Endozoicomonas sp. GU-1: one gene and its partners. Each later gene encodes a partner of the first gene's protein in a complex. Links are inferred from orthologs where the notes say so. Each region holds a gene or a part of one and is shown on either strand. Other genes may lie near its edges.

Region 1 (4,682 bases):
GTTCTGTGACCAGAGGCTTGAGCAATTGCAGCGAACAAAGCCAACAGTGAAGGAAACAGCGAAAACAGAGGAAACAGTGGAGCCTGTAAAGCAAGTTAATCCCCAGCGCCAAGGTGAGTTGCTGGAGGAGATTTGCAATGGCTCGCCAGAGGTAGAAAGATTTCTCGCCGACAGTGACTTCGTTGCAACCAAAATAGCTGAGCGTGATGGCCGCCGCCACGGCATTGGTAGTGAACCGCAGTTTGACAATGCTTCTGTACATAGTGACGACGATGATGCTGCTTCCGTATACAGTAACCAAAGGTCCTTGGTTGAGTCATTCATTTTTCCTCAAGCTCAAACACCTGAGGTGCGCATGATAGATCTCGATCAATTACATAGTTTGACCACAGAGGAGGCGATGAAAACTCAACAAGTTCGTAAATAAGCACAGGCTATTTGCCATGTTTTTTTCAGGCTAACCCCTGAATACTCTGGCCGTCTTTTCAAGACGGCCTTTTTTTATGGTAATCAGGTCGTTAACCAAATGACATCATATTCCTGTTTAACAGCTCCGTTACCAGGGGCCGAAACCAGGGTTCTTTAACCTGATTGATCAACTTGTCCATTGCAAGGGCACCAGAACAGTCCAACGCCAGCAAAAGGTCAATATCCGCAGCACAAAGGTGCTGTTCGCGATCCCTGCCCAGTTGCTCTTCAAGCCTCTTGCACCATTGCTGCAATGTCTCAGCACTCATGTCTGACTCAACGCAAACCACCCCGTTAATATAATCGGGAGCCTCAAGACCAACCGCTTTTGTGGTGACCAGCTCACTGACCCTGACCTCACCAAATCGCTGCTCCAGTGCAGCGATCATCTGACGACACTGATACTCAGCGTTAATATTGGAGCCAATACCCAGCACATAGACAGTCACTGCCAGCTATTCCTGTCCCATCATCTGTGTACGGGTTCGCTCACACCAGACAGTAGCAAGCGCATTGGTCAAAGCCTTCGGCTTGCGAATGGTGACAGCCACTTTATCCACCGGATAATGTTCCAGCACCTGAGTGATGATACCGCCAGCCAGTGCCTCAATCAGCTGATACCGGGAGGCCTCACAAAATGCCCTGACCTGTCGGGTAATAGCGTCGTAATCCAGCGCATCCTGCAGGTCGTCACTGGTGAACGCGCGGGTAAAATCAGTCGTCAGTTCCAGGTCCAGCACCAATGGCTGCGGTGCTTCATGCTCAAACTCATAAACACCGATGACCGCCCGGGTTTCAATGGCTTCTATTCGTACTTTATCCATAGGAGTCACACTCACGCTCTTTTAATCATGAAAACAGTGGTGCAGAAAACGAAATCTAAAGAGGTTGTCGCTAAAAAAGGAAATAAACATCAAACCACAAAGACACAGAGGCACAAAGGTGAAGATGGGCGCGACCTGCTCGACAGGTAACATCAGAACCAAAACTTTGTGCCTCCTAGCCAACCGGCTCCAGCTCTTCCATAGGCCAGCGGGGCACAGGCACTACTTCAGGCCCATCGCTCTGACCAGCAAGCAGCCGCTGACAGCCAGCATAAGCGATCATGGCACCATTATCCGTACAGAACTGTGGGCGGGCATAACGCAGTACCGCACCTTCTTTTTCCACCATGGATTCCAGGGCAGCCCGCAGTGACTGATTGGCACTGACGCCTCCGGCAATAATCAGCTGCTGCATACCGGTCTGCTGCAGGGCACGGCGACATTTGATGGTCAGGGTTGCCACCACCGCCTGTTCAAAGGCACGGGCAATATCCGCACGATCCTGATCCGTAGGCTCTTTGGCTATCGCTTCTTTACGGCATTTTGCCACGGTATTAAGGGTATAGGTTTTCAAGCCACTGAAGCTGAAATCCAGTCCCGGGCGATCGGTCATGGGCCGTGGGAAACGAAAACGCCCTTCCTGCCCCTGTTCTGCCAGCCGGGCAATGGCAGGACCGCCGGGGTAATCCAGACCCAGCATCGCGGCCACTTTATCAAAAGCTTCTCCGGCGGCATCGTCAACCGACTCGCCCAGCAGGGTGTAACGACCAATACCAGCCACCTGCACCAGCTGAGTGTGGCCACCGGATACCAGCAGCGCCACAAATGGAAACGCTACGGGTGTTTCTTCCAGCATGGGTGCCAGCAAATGACCTTCCATATGGTGAACCCCCACCGATGGAATGCCCCAGGCCCAGGCCAGTGCCTTGCCAATACAGGCTCCCACCATCAGGGCCCCCACCAGCCCGGGGCCACGGGTGTAGGCGATGGCGTCGATCTGATCTTTACTGATGCCTGCCTGCTCAAGCACCTGGTTAATCAGGGGCAATACTCTCTGGATATGGTCTCTGGAAGCCAGTTCAGGTACCACACCACCGTAATCGATGTGCATATCAATCTGACTGAACAGGGCATCGCTCAGCAGACCTTTCCCGCTGTCATAGAGGGCAATGCCGGTCTCATCGCAGGAAGTTTCTATCCCAAGAACAATCATTCAACCAACCTGTGAAACAATGTGTGCAAAAAAGAGTCAGTGAAATTCCCGAATCCGGGTATTTCATAAAGGGGAAGAATCATACGTTAAGTTGGCGTTTTTTGCATTTTTGCTGAATAAGCTTTAAAATTCGCGCCCTTGAAAAACTGCGACTAATCTGTCTTGTTAATGTGAGTATTAACGTCCTGCTTTGGGTAAAGACTCGTCTTTTCAAAGCACGATACTGGTAATCACAGAGGTGATTTATCGCATTCGCGCAGCATTGGCTGTAATCCAGCCGTGAATTTTTTAGCCTTCAGTCGCACTGACCGGGGCGGATTCATGGTCAACATTTGTTATTAAAAGGAAGGTGATCTCTGCATGCCTGCTGTTAAAGTTAAAGAGAATGAACCGTTTGACGTAGCCCTGCGCCGTTTCAAGCGCTCTTGTGAAAAAGCTGGTATCCTGGCTGAAGTTCGTCGTCGTGAGCACTACGAGAAGCCAACTACCGTTCGCAAGCGCAAGGCCGCTGCTGCTGTTAAGCGTCATCTTAAAAAACTGCAGCGCGAGCAGCGTCGTCGTGAGCGTCTGTATTGATCAACTGACTCTAACGTCGGTTGCTTCAATCCGGTGATTTACGCGTTGACTACCATTAAGCTTTGAACCCACCAACCTTAACGTCAGGTAAAAAGGAACGTGTCATGAGTGATTGCATTGTCAGGGATCAACTGACAGAAGCCATGAAGGATGCCATGCGCAATCGCGACAAACCACGACTGGGTACTATCCGTTTGGCTCTGGCCGAACTGAAGCGAATTGAAGTCGATGAAAAGTCACTAGACGATCAACGTGCCCTGGCAGTACTGGACAAAATGGTAAAGCAGCGTCGCGATGCCATTGTACAGTTCGAGTCTGCCGGGCGCACGGATCTTGCTGATCAGGAAAAGCTGGAACTTGAGGTTCTTGCTGACTTTCTCCCTACCCCACTATCAGAAACTGAAATCATCGAATTGGTCGACCTCGCCATCAACAGCACAGGTGCCTCCTGCATGGCCGACATGGGCAAAGTGATGAGTATTGTTAAACCACAGGCGCAGGGTCGGGCGGACATGTCATCCATCAGCAAAATTATTAAGTCGCGCCTGAGTTAGTATTATTCTCTGGTAGATAGCTATACCTGATAACACCCACTAATGCTGTTAATTTGTGATTGCAAAACAGGCAGCATCTGTTTTGATCCCAATTTCATCCCAACCTCCAATAAGTAGCCAGCAGCTTTAACGGGTAATGATGGGTTCTTTTGCATTACTTTAGCCGTCTTACTAACCGCGGCCCTTGTAATACACCTCATCGCCAGGTTAACGTGTCCGCTATTTACACCTTGCTGGTAAATGTGCTGAGGATCGGAAGTAGCCACTTTACGACACCGAAAGTCTGCTTGAGTAGAAGAACTATCGGGTTGACTACCATTGTACGACAAAGAAGACAAAGAAGACAAAGAAAGAGTACCAGATAATTTCGCCAACATAACGACCTCCTTATCAACTAACTTCCCTATATACCCTTAAACACTAATGCAGTTGGAATATGCCAGCCATTAGACAAAAGTTTTAACCATATCTTATAAATACCGACATTCGCCCCAGTAAATGATAGAATGAGACTTCGAATCAAATTCTTTCCTTGTTTACGAACACTCCACCATGGCCGGACGGATTCCCCAGTATTTTATTGATGACCTCCTTACCCGCATTGATATCGTCGATGTGATCGATCACCGGGTTAAGCTGAAAAAAACCGGTCGCAACTACTCGGCCTGCTGTCCTTTCCATAAAGAAAAGACCCCATCCTTCACGGTGAGCCCTGACAAGCAGTTCTACTACTGCTTTGGCTGCGGAGCCAGTGGCAACGCCGTTGGCTTTGTTATGGACCACGACCACCTGGACTTTCCTGAAGCGGTTGACACACTGGCAGGACAGCTGGGCCTGGAAGTCCCCAGGGAAGAAAACCCGCACCGGCAACGGGGCCCGGACCACAGCGAACTCTACAATTTGCTGGATCGCGCAGTGGACTTCTATAGCCGCCAGCTGAAACAGCATGAGCAATCCCCAAGGGCATCCCACTACCTGAAAAACCGGGGGCTTGATCCACAAATCTGCCAGCACTTTGCCATCGGCTTTGCACCGCCGGGCTGGGAC
Region 2 (4,568 bases), 2.1 Mb from region 1 along the record:
CAGGGCCACCACGAAAGGTTCCATCTTTATTGTTGGTTTTATAGAGCTGCGCCAGCGTGTTCTCTACAAAACTGGAGGCCATCCCCAGCAGGGCAACGATCCACATCCAGAACACCGCACCGGGGCCACCGATAAAGATAGCTATGGCAACCCCGGCCAGGTTACCAGTACCTACGTGTGCAGCCAGGCTGGTACAAAGGGCCTGAAAAGAAGATATTTCATTAGCCGATGTCTTTCGAGACCCCAGCATCAGCTTCCATGCGTGAAAAAAATAACGAAACTGGACAAAGCGGCTTCTGACAGTGAAGTAAACACCAGCACTCAGCAGCAGATAGATCAGTAAATATTCCCAAATGAAGGTGGTAATTTCTAAAAAGATCGTACTCATTTGAGCCCCAATGATTTTTCACACCAAACAAGAATAGCAGAGGATTTTTGACACAAAGGGGGATTTTGCAGGGTAAAAACTGCCCGAAAAGACAAAAAATAAACAATGCCTTTGTTTATCAATGGCCAGGGGGGCTGCCCGGGCAATAGCGGTCGAAGCAGAGCCTGAAGGTGAGCCAGCCACTCAAAACGGTTAATAATTAACGGTTTGAGACGAATGTAGTAATAGCGTCCTAAAATATTAGAAACCGTTATGTTCAGGGAATGAACACAAATGTCTCAGTTAATCCGGGAATTCAAAAGTGAACACGTGCAAATCAGTGACCTGCTTTTACAGGCACGTGAAGTGGGTGTTGACAACCAGCAAGGTCGAAATTTGATACTTTCCGCAAAAAAAATGCTGCTGGCCCACTTAAACAAAGAGGATAAGTACCTGTATCCGGTATTGCGGGAAGCCGCTCAGAGCGATGACAGCCTGAAGTCTACCCTGACTGACTATGCGCTGGATATGGATAAGATTTCTGCCGACGTGATGGTTTTTTTCGCCCTGTATGAAAATGGTGATAATACCAACGAAAACTTTCAACAGGACTGCAACAACATCATCAAGGCATTGAGCAAGCGAATCACCAAGGAAGAAGCGATTCTCTACAAGACTTACGATAGAATCAAAGGTGTCTGAAACCGGCAGTTAAATGATCGGCTGATTCTCAGCCGATCATTATTCCCTTCTAGAAGAATACAAACCCAAGCAGCACCACACCCAGAACCATCCGATAGATGACAAATGGCATAAGCCCGATACGGTTGATAAATGCCAGGAAGAAATGCACACAGAGCCAGGCACTGACAGCCGACACCAGGGTTCCAAGGGACAGTGTCTGCCAGTCCACCGGCACCGTGCTTTCTGCCAGATCCAGCATCAACAGGCTACCCGCCCCCAGAATCACGGGAATTGACAGCAGGAACGAGAACCGGGCAGCCGCATCACGGGTAAAGCCCATCATTAACGCGGTCGTCATGGTAATACCAGAACGGGATGTGCCCGGGATCAGCGCCAGTGCCTGGGCAAGGCCAATCAGCATCGCCTGTCTGAAAGACATCTGTTCCAGGGGTTGAATACGTTTGCCTTGCAGATCTGCCCAGCCCAGCAGGGCACCAAAAATCAGGGTGGTACCGGCAATAACCGCAACGGTCCGCATCGCCTCATCCAGACCCATTTTTTTCAGGGCCAGACCAAATACCACGGCGGGTAATGTGGCAAAAATCAGATACCAGCCAAGACGGCTGTTAACGGTAGCGCCCTTCCCCACCAGAGAACCCAGCCAGTCACGGGCAATGGCAAAGAGGTCTTTCCAGAAATAGGCAATGACGGCAGCCAGCGTACCAATGTGCACAGCGACATCAAATGCCAGCCCCTGGTCTGTCCAGCCAAGCAGCTGGGCGGGCAAAATCAGGTGGCCCGAGCTGGAGATAGGAAGAAATTCGGTAATGCCCTGGATCAGCGCCAGGATAATGGTCTGTAGAGTGTCCATAACGGTCCGTCCTTGTCTTAACGTTCTGATTTTTTCAGAGCTACCTTATCCCGAAGATAAACCGGCATGGCCTGCTCTGCAGGCAGCCCTTTACCCCGTTTAAAGTCGGCAGCAGCCAGCAAGGCTATATCATGGGCCCTGGGCCAGGCTTCAATCTGACAATCAACCACGGTGGCCGACAATCGATGCCTGAATGCCCAGCCAGTGCCCATCCCGAACCAGTACCCATCCATAACCGGTACTACAACATTTTCTGGCAGGGTCACTATTTCCGCAGCAACCGGTACCATTAAGCCATCCGACTCGGAAAACGCCCCCCAGTAGACCTCATCCATTCTGGCATCAATGGCACTCAACACTTTTGTTGCCTTGTGCTCCCTGAGCCCCTGCTGAGCCAGAGCCGCCAGCGTCGAAACCGGAACCACCGGCAGATCAACCGCAAACGCCAACCCCTGAACCATGGCGGTTGCCACCCTGAGGCCGGTAAATGCCCCTGGCCCCCGGCCAAAGGCCAGGGCATCCAGCTGCTTAAGGCTTAAGCCGGCCTGAGCCAGAACGTCTTCAACCATTGGCAGCAAATCACGGCTGTGTCGGCGGGGAGTCAGCTCAAAGCGTTCAATCACTTCGCCATCAAGGTTAAGGGCAACAGAACAGGCTTCCGTTGCGGTATCAAGAGCAAGCAGTTTCATGGGGAGTCTTTACTGTTTTGGTGAGCGTCAGCAACATGGCCAGGGGGCTATTTTGATAAGACCGGCAGTTCATTACAACCGTATTTTCAGCCATTACAAAAAAGCCGGTGGCGCTTTCTCACACCCCCGACTTTTGTTTTGATCAACAGTCATTGCCCGCGTAACAACATCAGGCAACTATCTCACTCAGGCGAGAACAGGCTTCAGCGCGTCCAGCACCTGCTGTTTGATTTCATCAACAGAGCCGACACCTTCAATGCGGCTGTAACGGGTATCGCCACCCACTTGCTGATAGAACTCAACCAATGGCGCGGTCTGATCATGGTAGACCCCCAGACGCTTGCGAACCGTCTCTTCTTCGTCGTCTGCGCGCTGCACCAAGGCTTCACCGGTCACATCATCCTTACCCTCTTCTCTGGGGGGATTAAAGACTACATGGTAAGTACGGCCACTTTCCGGGTGCACGCGACGGCCACTCATGCGCTTGACGATTTCTTCATCATCAACCGCGATTTCCACAACGTGGTCAATGGCAACACCGGCATCACGCAGGGCTTCTGCCTGGGGAATGGTCCGCGGGAAGCCATCAAACAGGAAACCGTTGGCGCAATCACTCTCAGCAATACGCTCTTTGACCAGGGCAATGATGATGTCGTCAGAAACCAGCGCCCCGGAATCCATGACGGCCTTGACCCTGTTGCCCAATTCAGTACCGTTTTTGATCGCAGCCCGCAGCATATCCCCGGTAGAGATCTGGGGAATACCATACTCTTCCATGATAAATTGAGCCTGAGTCCCTTTACCGGCGCCCGGTGCACCCAGCAGAATAACGCGCATGAAAAGCTCCTGTTGCCAGCCATCCGTTCTCTGCGGCAAGAGATCGTATTATAGAGACATCGTCTGGCTTGGAATGTGACAAATTTATTGACGTATTCAATAAAAAGCGGACAAGCATATACAGCCGGAAGCCCGGTGACAAGTTTGGACTTATCACCGGAGTCTGGTACATGGTTTCAATATGAAAATTACTGCTTTTCAACCACCACACTACCAATGGAGTAGCCTGCCCCGAAAGAGCAAATAACACCTTTATCCCCCGATGTCAGATCCAGCGAGTGTTTATGAAAGGCAATGATCGAACCGGCTGAACTGGTATTAGCGTACTCATTAAGAATCACCGGCGCTTCCCGGGGCTTCGGCTCACGGCCCAGCAGCTTGCGCACCACCAGTTGGTTCATATTCAAGTTTGCCTGATGCAGCCATAAACGGCTCAAATCACCGGGGGTCAGTGCAAGAGACTCAAGGTGGTCAGAAATATGCTTCACCACCTGGGGGCAAACTTCTTTAAAGACTTTCCGGCCATTCTGGACAAACAGTTTGTCGGGCTTGCCGACACCGGTTTCATCCGCACGATTCAGAAAGCCAAAGTTGTTACGGATATTATTGGAGAACTGAGTCCACAGGTGACAACCGAGTACCCGGTAGCCATCTTTCCGCCTGGCAATGTCTTCACTCTCCAGCAATACGGCAGTACAGGCATCACCAAAAATAAAGTGACTGTCCCGGTCACGGAAGTTCAGATGACCTGAACAAATTTCCGGGTTCACCATCAATACCCGTTTTGCCGACCCGCTGCGAATAGCGTCGACGCCAGCCTGGATACCAAAGGTAGCCGAAGAACAGGCGACATTCATGTCATAACCATAACCACCGCCACCGAGAAACTGCTGGATCTCAACGGCAATGGCCGGGTAAGGGCGCTGCATATTGGAACAGGCGACAATAATCATATCCACGCCGGATGGCTCTACCCGGGCCTGGGCAAGCGCCCCTCTGGCAGCATGGAGTGCCATTTCGCACTGGACAGAGATGTCCTCATTGCCACGCTCGGGAATTCGTGGAACCATTCTCTGCGGATCAAGAACGCCTTCCCGGTTAACCACGTAGCGGCTAACAA
Region 3 (4,717 bases), 1.7 Mb from region 1 along the record:
GAGTTTTGACAGCGAGGGTAATTCGTTTGCCAAAACCAGGATTAACCGTCCTGCATCGGTCAACAACGGTTTCAAAGTCAATAAAGCCATATTCAGCGCTTCGGAGCAGTTGCTCCGGCTTTACGGCGGTGGTGGTTTTTTTTCTCTGAATACCATTATCTTTTGGGGGTGTGATAATAACGGCTCATGGACCGAGAGAGGCGTTGTGGACAACGCTGTCTGTGACCCATTGACCGATGAACCTGTCCACAGTCACACAATGCTCCAGATATTGGCTGGCGACGAGGAACAGGACGGAGACTTTAAAATCTTCGGCTACGACTGTGATGGCAATTGGAGCCAAAAGGCAAAAAGAAACCACGGTACCACATTCTCTTCAGGCAGTTTCAGCCCCTCGGGACGAATGCTGTTGACCTGTGGTGACAAAAGCGCCAGCATCTGGCAGATCAAACCGGAGAAACAAGTATAAGCAGTCAGTGCCAAAGGGCTGCGCTGGCTTTTTTGCACGCAGCTCTCTGTTTTTTTATGCCTGAAAAACATCATCGGTATTACACCACGGCTTAATCAGGAATCTGCAGCACCTGCCCCACACGAATAGTATTGGCACTGGATAGCCGGTTAGCACGCCTCAGGTCATTCATGCTGATTTCAAACCGATTGGCAATCTCTGACAGCGTATCCCCGGGTTTAATCACATACCGTGATGGCCGGGTGTTAAGGGTGCCCTCCTGTTTCCATTTGGCAACCAGTGTGTCCGGTGGTGGCTTTTTGTAGAACCAGCTTTTCGTACCATTGAAAATAGCTTTCGCCATCGCCTTCTGGTGACTGCGGCTCTTTAGTTTTCTGGCCTCTTCAGGGTTGGTGATAAACCCGGTCTCTATCAGGATGGATGGAATATCCGGAGACTTCAGCACCACAAAGCCGGCCTGTTCCACCTGTTTTTTATGCAAGCGGTTAATCCCACCCATATTGGCCAGAACTTTATTGCCCACTTCCAGGCTGGACGACAGCGTTGAGGTCATGGACAGGTCCAGCAGAACGCCGGCCAGAACATCATCCTTATCCCCCAGGGATATACCGCCTTCTCCGCCAATCTGGTCTGATGCGTTCTCTTTCTGGGCCAGCCAGCGAGCCGTTTCCGATGTGGCACCACGGCGTGAAAGGGCATAAACCGACGCCCCTTTGGCGCGACGATCCTTAAAGCCATCCGCATGGATGGAGATGAACAGATCGGCTTTGTTGTCCCGGGCAATCTGGGTACGACGGCGGAGGTCTATATAATAATCACCCGTGCGCACCAGCACCGGGCGAAACCCCTTCTCTTTACTCAGCAGGGTGGCCAGCTCTTTGGCTATCGCCAGGGTTACCTGTTTCTCATAACCACCGCCGTAGGCAATGGCCCCGGGGTCTTCACCGCCGTGGCCAGCATCTATTGCCACGATAATATCCCGATGACCCGCGGGCTTCTGCCTGACCACTGGCTGTGGTTTTCTGCTCTTATCATCAAACAGATCAACCACCAGGCGGTGGCCATAGGTCGCATTGGGTTTCAGCAGAAAACTTTCGCTGGACACCTTTTCACTGAGATCCAGAACGATACGCAGGTCATTTTTATTACGGGCACCATGGCGGATCTTTAGAATCGGCGTATCTTTCAGCTGCAGGCCACTGAATGAGCCACTGAGCCGGGCACCGTCAACATCAATAACCAGTCGGCTGGGGTTGCTCAGGTGGAATTTATTGTGCTCAACCGCATCGGAAACATCGAACACCAGTCGTGTTTTATCCGGCGACCGCCAGAGTCTGACATTTTTAATCAGCTTATAGACCGCTTCAGCTACCTGAACCTTCAGGGCTGCAAGCCCCACGGCCAGAATACCCAGCTGCCTGACAAAACGACGCCTGCCACCGGAAAATACCGGTTCAACCTCCGTGCCAGAGGTGGCTCTTTTTCGGGTAGGTGTTGCTGCGCGTTGTTTTATCAAAAGCCTGGCCAGAACCCGGCGAACAATCCCTGTTCTCTGACTCATCCGCCCCCCTGAAGTGCTCTTATGGTTTTCAGCGCACGCTTCCCTTTATCAGTCACTGCGACAATCCTTGCTTTCCTGCCGGGCAACTCACTCTGGTCAAACGAATGATAGGCAAAGGTAATGTCCAGATCAGCCTCTGGCAGCTCCCCCTGTCCACGGGTTGGCCACTCAACCAGACACAGCGCCGCTTCGCTGAAATAATCCCGACCACCAATAAATTCCAACTCCTCAGGGTCGGCAAGGCGATAAAGATCAAAGTGGTAAACCTTATGGTTATTGACCTCGTAAGGCTCCACCAGTGTATAGGTCGGGCTTTTTACTGCGCCCTGATGGCCAAGATGCCGAAGGACACCCCGGCAGAACGTGGTTTTACCCGCACCAAGATCACCATGCAGAAAAACAATGCCCCGGTCACCCAGGGCTTCTGCCAGATGCCCCCCCAGCGCCACCATAGCGTCTTCATTTTCTATCAGCAGTTCATATCTGCCTTGCATAAGCTTTTCCACACGGCCAGTTACCAATGTCTGGCTTATCAATAATAAAATTCAATCGTTGTCGAATAACCGGAATCAACTCCGTTGCCCTTAAGCCGGTTTCACCCTGACCGGCAACCACCTCATCGGCAGCAGAAGCATGCAGCCAAGCCGCCATTTGGGCCGCCCTGAAAGGTGTCAGCCCCTGGGCCAGCAGTGCGCCAATAACGCCACTGAGCACATCCCCCATACCGGCCACCGCCATGCCCGGGTTGCCCTCAGAGCACAGCGCGGTGTTCTGGCCATCAAACAGCAGCGTTCCCGCCCCTTTCAGTAGCAGGGCAATCTCTGGCTGCCGGTGCGCTGCACCCTCGCCAGTAAGAGCCGTTAATTGTCGATGACTGTCTACCAGCGCTGCAAATCGATTGTTCTGAATCGTTGGAATATCCAAACCCGATAAACGCGCCAGCTCACCAGGATGAGGGGTGAAAATAATCGGGGACTTTCGTCCATTTAGCAATTGTGGATGATCCGATAACAGGTTCAGGGCATCAGCATCCAGTACCACCGGGCACTCTGCCGCCAGGGCATCCTTGAGCAGCTGCAGCCCCCAGTCATCCCGGCCCAAACCCGGGCCAATAACCATGACACTCTTTCCTTCTGCCAGAGCACCCAGGCCGGACCCGTGCTTTACCGATACCCCCATCACCTCAGGGCAGCGAACAGCCAGCGCCGCAAGGTGTCGCTTGCGGGTAGCCACCGTCACACGGCCAGCACCGCAATAGAGGGTAGACTCAGCGGCCATCATGATCGCCCCCGGCATTCCGTGGTTACCACCGATAAGCAGCACATGCCCAAAATCACCTTTATGGGCGGCACGGCTTCTCGGTGACAGCCAACCACGAAACTGCTCCGGAGTAATTCGTCGACAGTCAGCAGGAACGGTTTGATAGACCGGTTCAGGCACGCCCAGGTCATTAAAGACCAGCTCGCCACAGTATTCTGGTCCCAGCCCTGTCATCAGCCCCTGCTTCAGGCCAATAAAAGAGACGGTAACCCTGGCCTTGACCGCCACTCCCAGCGGAACTCCGGTATCAGCGCAAAGGCCGGACGGGATATCCACAGCACACACCGGACGTTCAAGATGATTCAGGCGTTTGATGGCATCCTGATAGTCGCCCCGCACCTCACCACGAAGCCCGGTACCGAGCATGGCATCCACAACTACATCCGCGCACAGGGACTGGGTGCTGTCGTAAGGTCGAATCACCACGCCAGCATCAGTGCAGGCCTGCCAGGCGGTGAGGGCGTCGCCGTTAAGCTCCGCTGGATTTTTCACCGCCAGTACCGAAACCCTCAGCCCCTGCTCTTTGGCCAGTTTGGCGACCATATAGCCATCGCCACCGTTGTTGCCTGCCCCACACAACACCAGCAGGGTGCCGGCTTCTGGCCAGTAGTGGACAATCGTGGACAGCACGGTGCTGGCCGCCCTGGTCATCAGCTCAAAACCCGGGATGCCGTGCTGGTGGATGGCCACATGATCCAGTTGTCGAACCTGATCGGCAGTGTAGAGAGACTCTGGTAAGCTCTTATTCATAAGCGTGCCCGCGATGATACAATAGAGATTGTATTTTGCATTCAAACTGTGCCAAACAATTTATTCCAAACAATCTATGCCAAAAGAGTTAACCCAATTCAGTGCCTGAACCGTTATCTTCACCACCCACTTTAACCACATTGACGGACTCATCGCCAGCACCGGCCATGGAAAAACTCGTTGGAAAAATTCGCACTTGGGCCAGAGAGCTTGGCTTTCAGGAAATCGGTATTACCGAAGCCAAAATACCGGAAGATGATCTTAAGCATCTGGCAGCCTGGCTGGCGAAAGGGTATCACGGCGATATGGCTTATATGGCCCAGCACGGCGAGCTGAGGGCACATCCGGAGCAACTGCATCCTGGCGCATTAAGGGTGATTTCTGCCCGTATGGATTACCTGCCAGCGGATACCGAAACCGTGAAACTGCTCAACGAACCGGAAAAAGCCTATGTCTCCCGCTATGCCCTGGGCCGGGACTACCATAAGTTGATCCGTAAACGGCTCACCCAGCTGGGCAGGCAGATTGAAGCTGCCGTTGGCGATCATGGCTATCGCGCCTTTGTGGACAGTGCGCCAGTGATGGAGCGCCCATTGGCACAACAGGCCGGACTGGGC

What was found.
Region 2: the proteins of tsaD (region 1) and tsaB are in contact, whole or in part, in a solved structure (PDB 4WQ4), measured with the Escherichia coli proteins. The link is inferred for Endozoicomonas sp. GU-1 from one-to-one orthologs.
Region 3: the proteins of tsaD (region 1) and tsaE are in contact, whole or in part, in a crystal structure (PDB 6N9A), measured with the Thermotoga maritima proteins. The link is inferred for Endozoicomonas sp. GU-1 from one-to-one orthologs. Residues at the interface, in WP_004082750.1 of Thermotoga maritima: Cys10, Asp11, Arg49, His50, Leu82, Gly84, Gly135, Gly136, Glu154, Thr155, Leu156, Asp157, Asp158, Ser159, Glu162, Asp165, Lys166, Arg169, Leu170, Tyr175, Lys213, Thr214, Leu217, Tyr218, Gln221, Arg222, Asn324; in WP_004082108.1 of Thermotoga maritima: Leu37, Gly38, Lys46, Lys57, Val59, Lys60, Ser61, Thr63, Phe64, Thr65, Leu66, Met67, Val69, Pro71, Tyr82, Arg83, Leu84, Asp86, Asp88, Phe89, Asp93, Ile128, Asp130, Glu131, Arg134.

The regions. Positions count from the first base shown.
Region 1 is NZ_CP114771.1:4,493,935-4,498,616, reverse strand. The notes cover bases 487-3,451. They hold tsaD (tRNA (adenosine(37)-N6)-threonylcarbamoyltransferase complex transferase subunit TsaD), read right to left. Parts: upstream 2,506-3,451; coding sequence 1,468-2,505; downstream 487-1,467. Other genes in these bases: O3276_RS18580 (GatB/YqeY domain-containing protein), read left to right, coding at 3,186-3,451; rpsU (30S ribosomal protein S21), read left to right, coding at 2,866-3,081; folB (dihydroneopterin aldolase), read right to left, coding at 924-1,292; O3276_RS18600 (2-amino-4-hydroxy-6-hydroxymethyldihydropteridine diphosphokinase), read right to left, coding at 519-917. Outside these bases: O3276_RS18605 (hypothetical protein), read left to right, coding at 1-427; more of O3276_RS18580, read left to right, coding at 3,452-3,635; O3276_RS18575 (hypothetical protein), read right to left, coding at 3,656-4,012; dnaG (DNA primase), read left to right, coding at 4,188-4,682.
Region 2 is NZ_CP114771.1:2,359,487-2,364,054, forward strand. What follows is about bases 776-3,626. They hold tsaB (tRNA (adenosine(37)-N6)-threonylcarbamoyltransferase complex dimerization subunit type 1 TsaB), read right to left. Parts: upstream 2,612-3,626; coding sequence 1,940-2,611; downstream 776-1,939. Other genes in these bases: O3276_RS09605 (hemerythrin domain-containing protein), read left to right, coding at 776-1,069; O3276_RS09610 (undecaprenyl-diphosphate phosphatase), read right to left, coding at 1,119-1,922; adk (adenylate kinase), read right to left, coding at 2,798-3,448. Also shown: O3276_RS09600 (alanine/glycine:cation symporter family protein), read right to left, coding at 1-388; more of O3276_RS09605, read left to right, coding at 662-775; O3276_RS09625 (beta-ketoacyl-ACP synthase III), read right to left, coding at 3,637-4,568. UniProt on the Escherichia coli protein: Required for the formation of a threonylcarbamoyl group on adenosine at position 37 (t(6)A37) in tRNAs that read codons beginning with adenine.
Region 3 is NZ_CP114771.1:2,807,690-2,812,406, reverse strand. What follows is about bases 776-3,775. They hold tsaE (tRNA (adenosine(37)-N6)-threonylcarbamoyltransferase complex ATPase subunit type 1 TsaE), read right to left. Parts: upstream 2,525-3,775; coding sequence 2,027-2,524; downstream 776-2,026. Other genes in these bases: O3276_RS11625 (NAD(P)H-hydrate dehydratase), read right to left, coding at 2,508-3,775; O3276_RS11635 (N-acetylmuramoyl-L-alanine amidase), read right to left, coding at 776-2,030. Outside these bases: O3276_RS11640 (WD40 repeat domain-containing protein), read left to right, coding at 1-469; more of O3276_RS11635, read right to left, coding at 561-775; more of O3276_RS11625, read right to left, coding at 3,776-4,100; tRNA epoxyqueuosine(34) reductase QueG, read left to right, coding at 4,268-4,717. UniProt on the Escherichia coli protein: Required for the formation of a threonylcarbamoyl group on adenosine at position 37 (t(6)A37) in tRNAs that read codons beginning with adenine.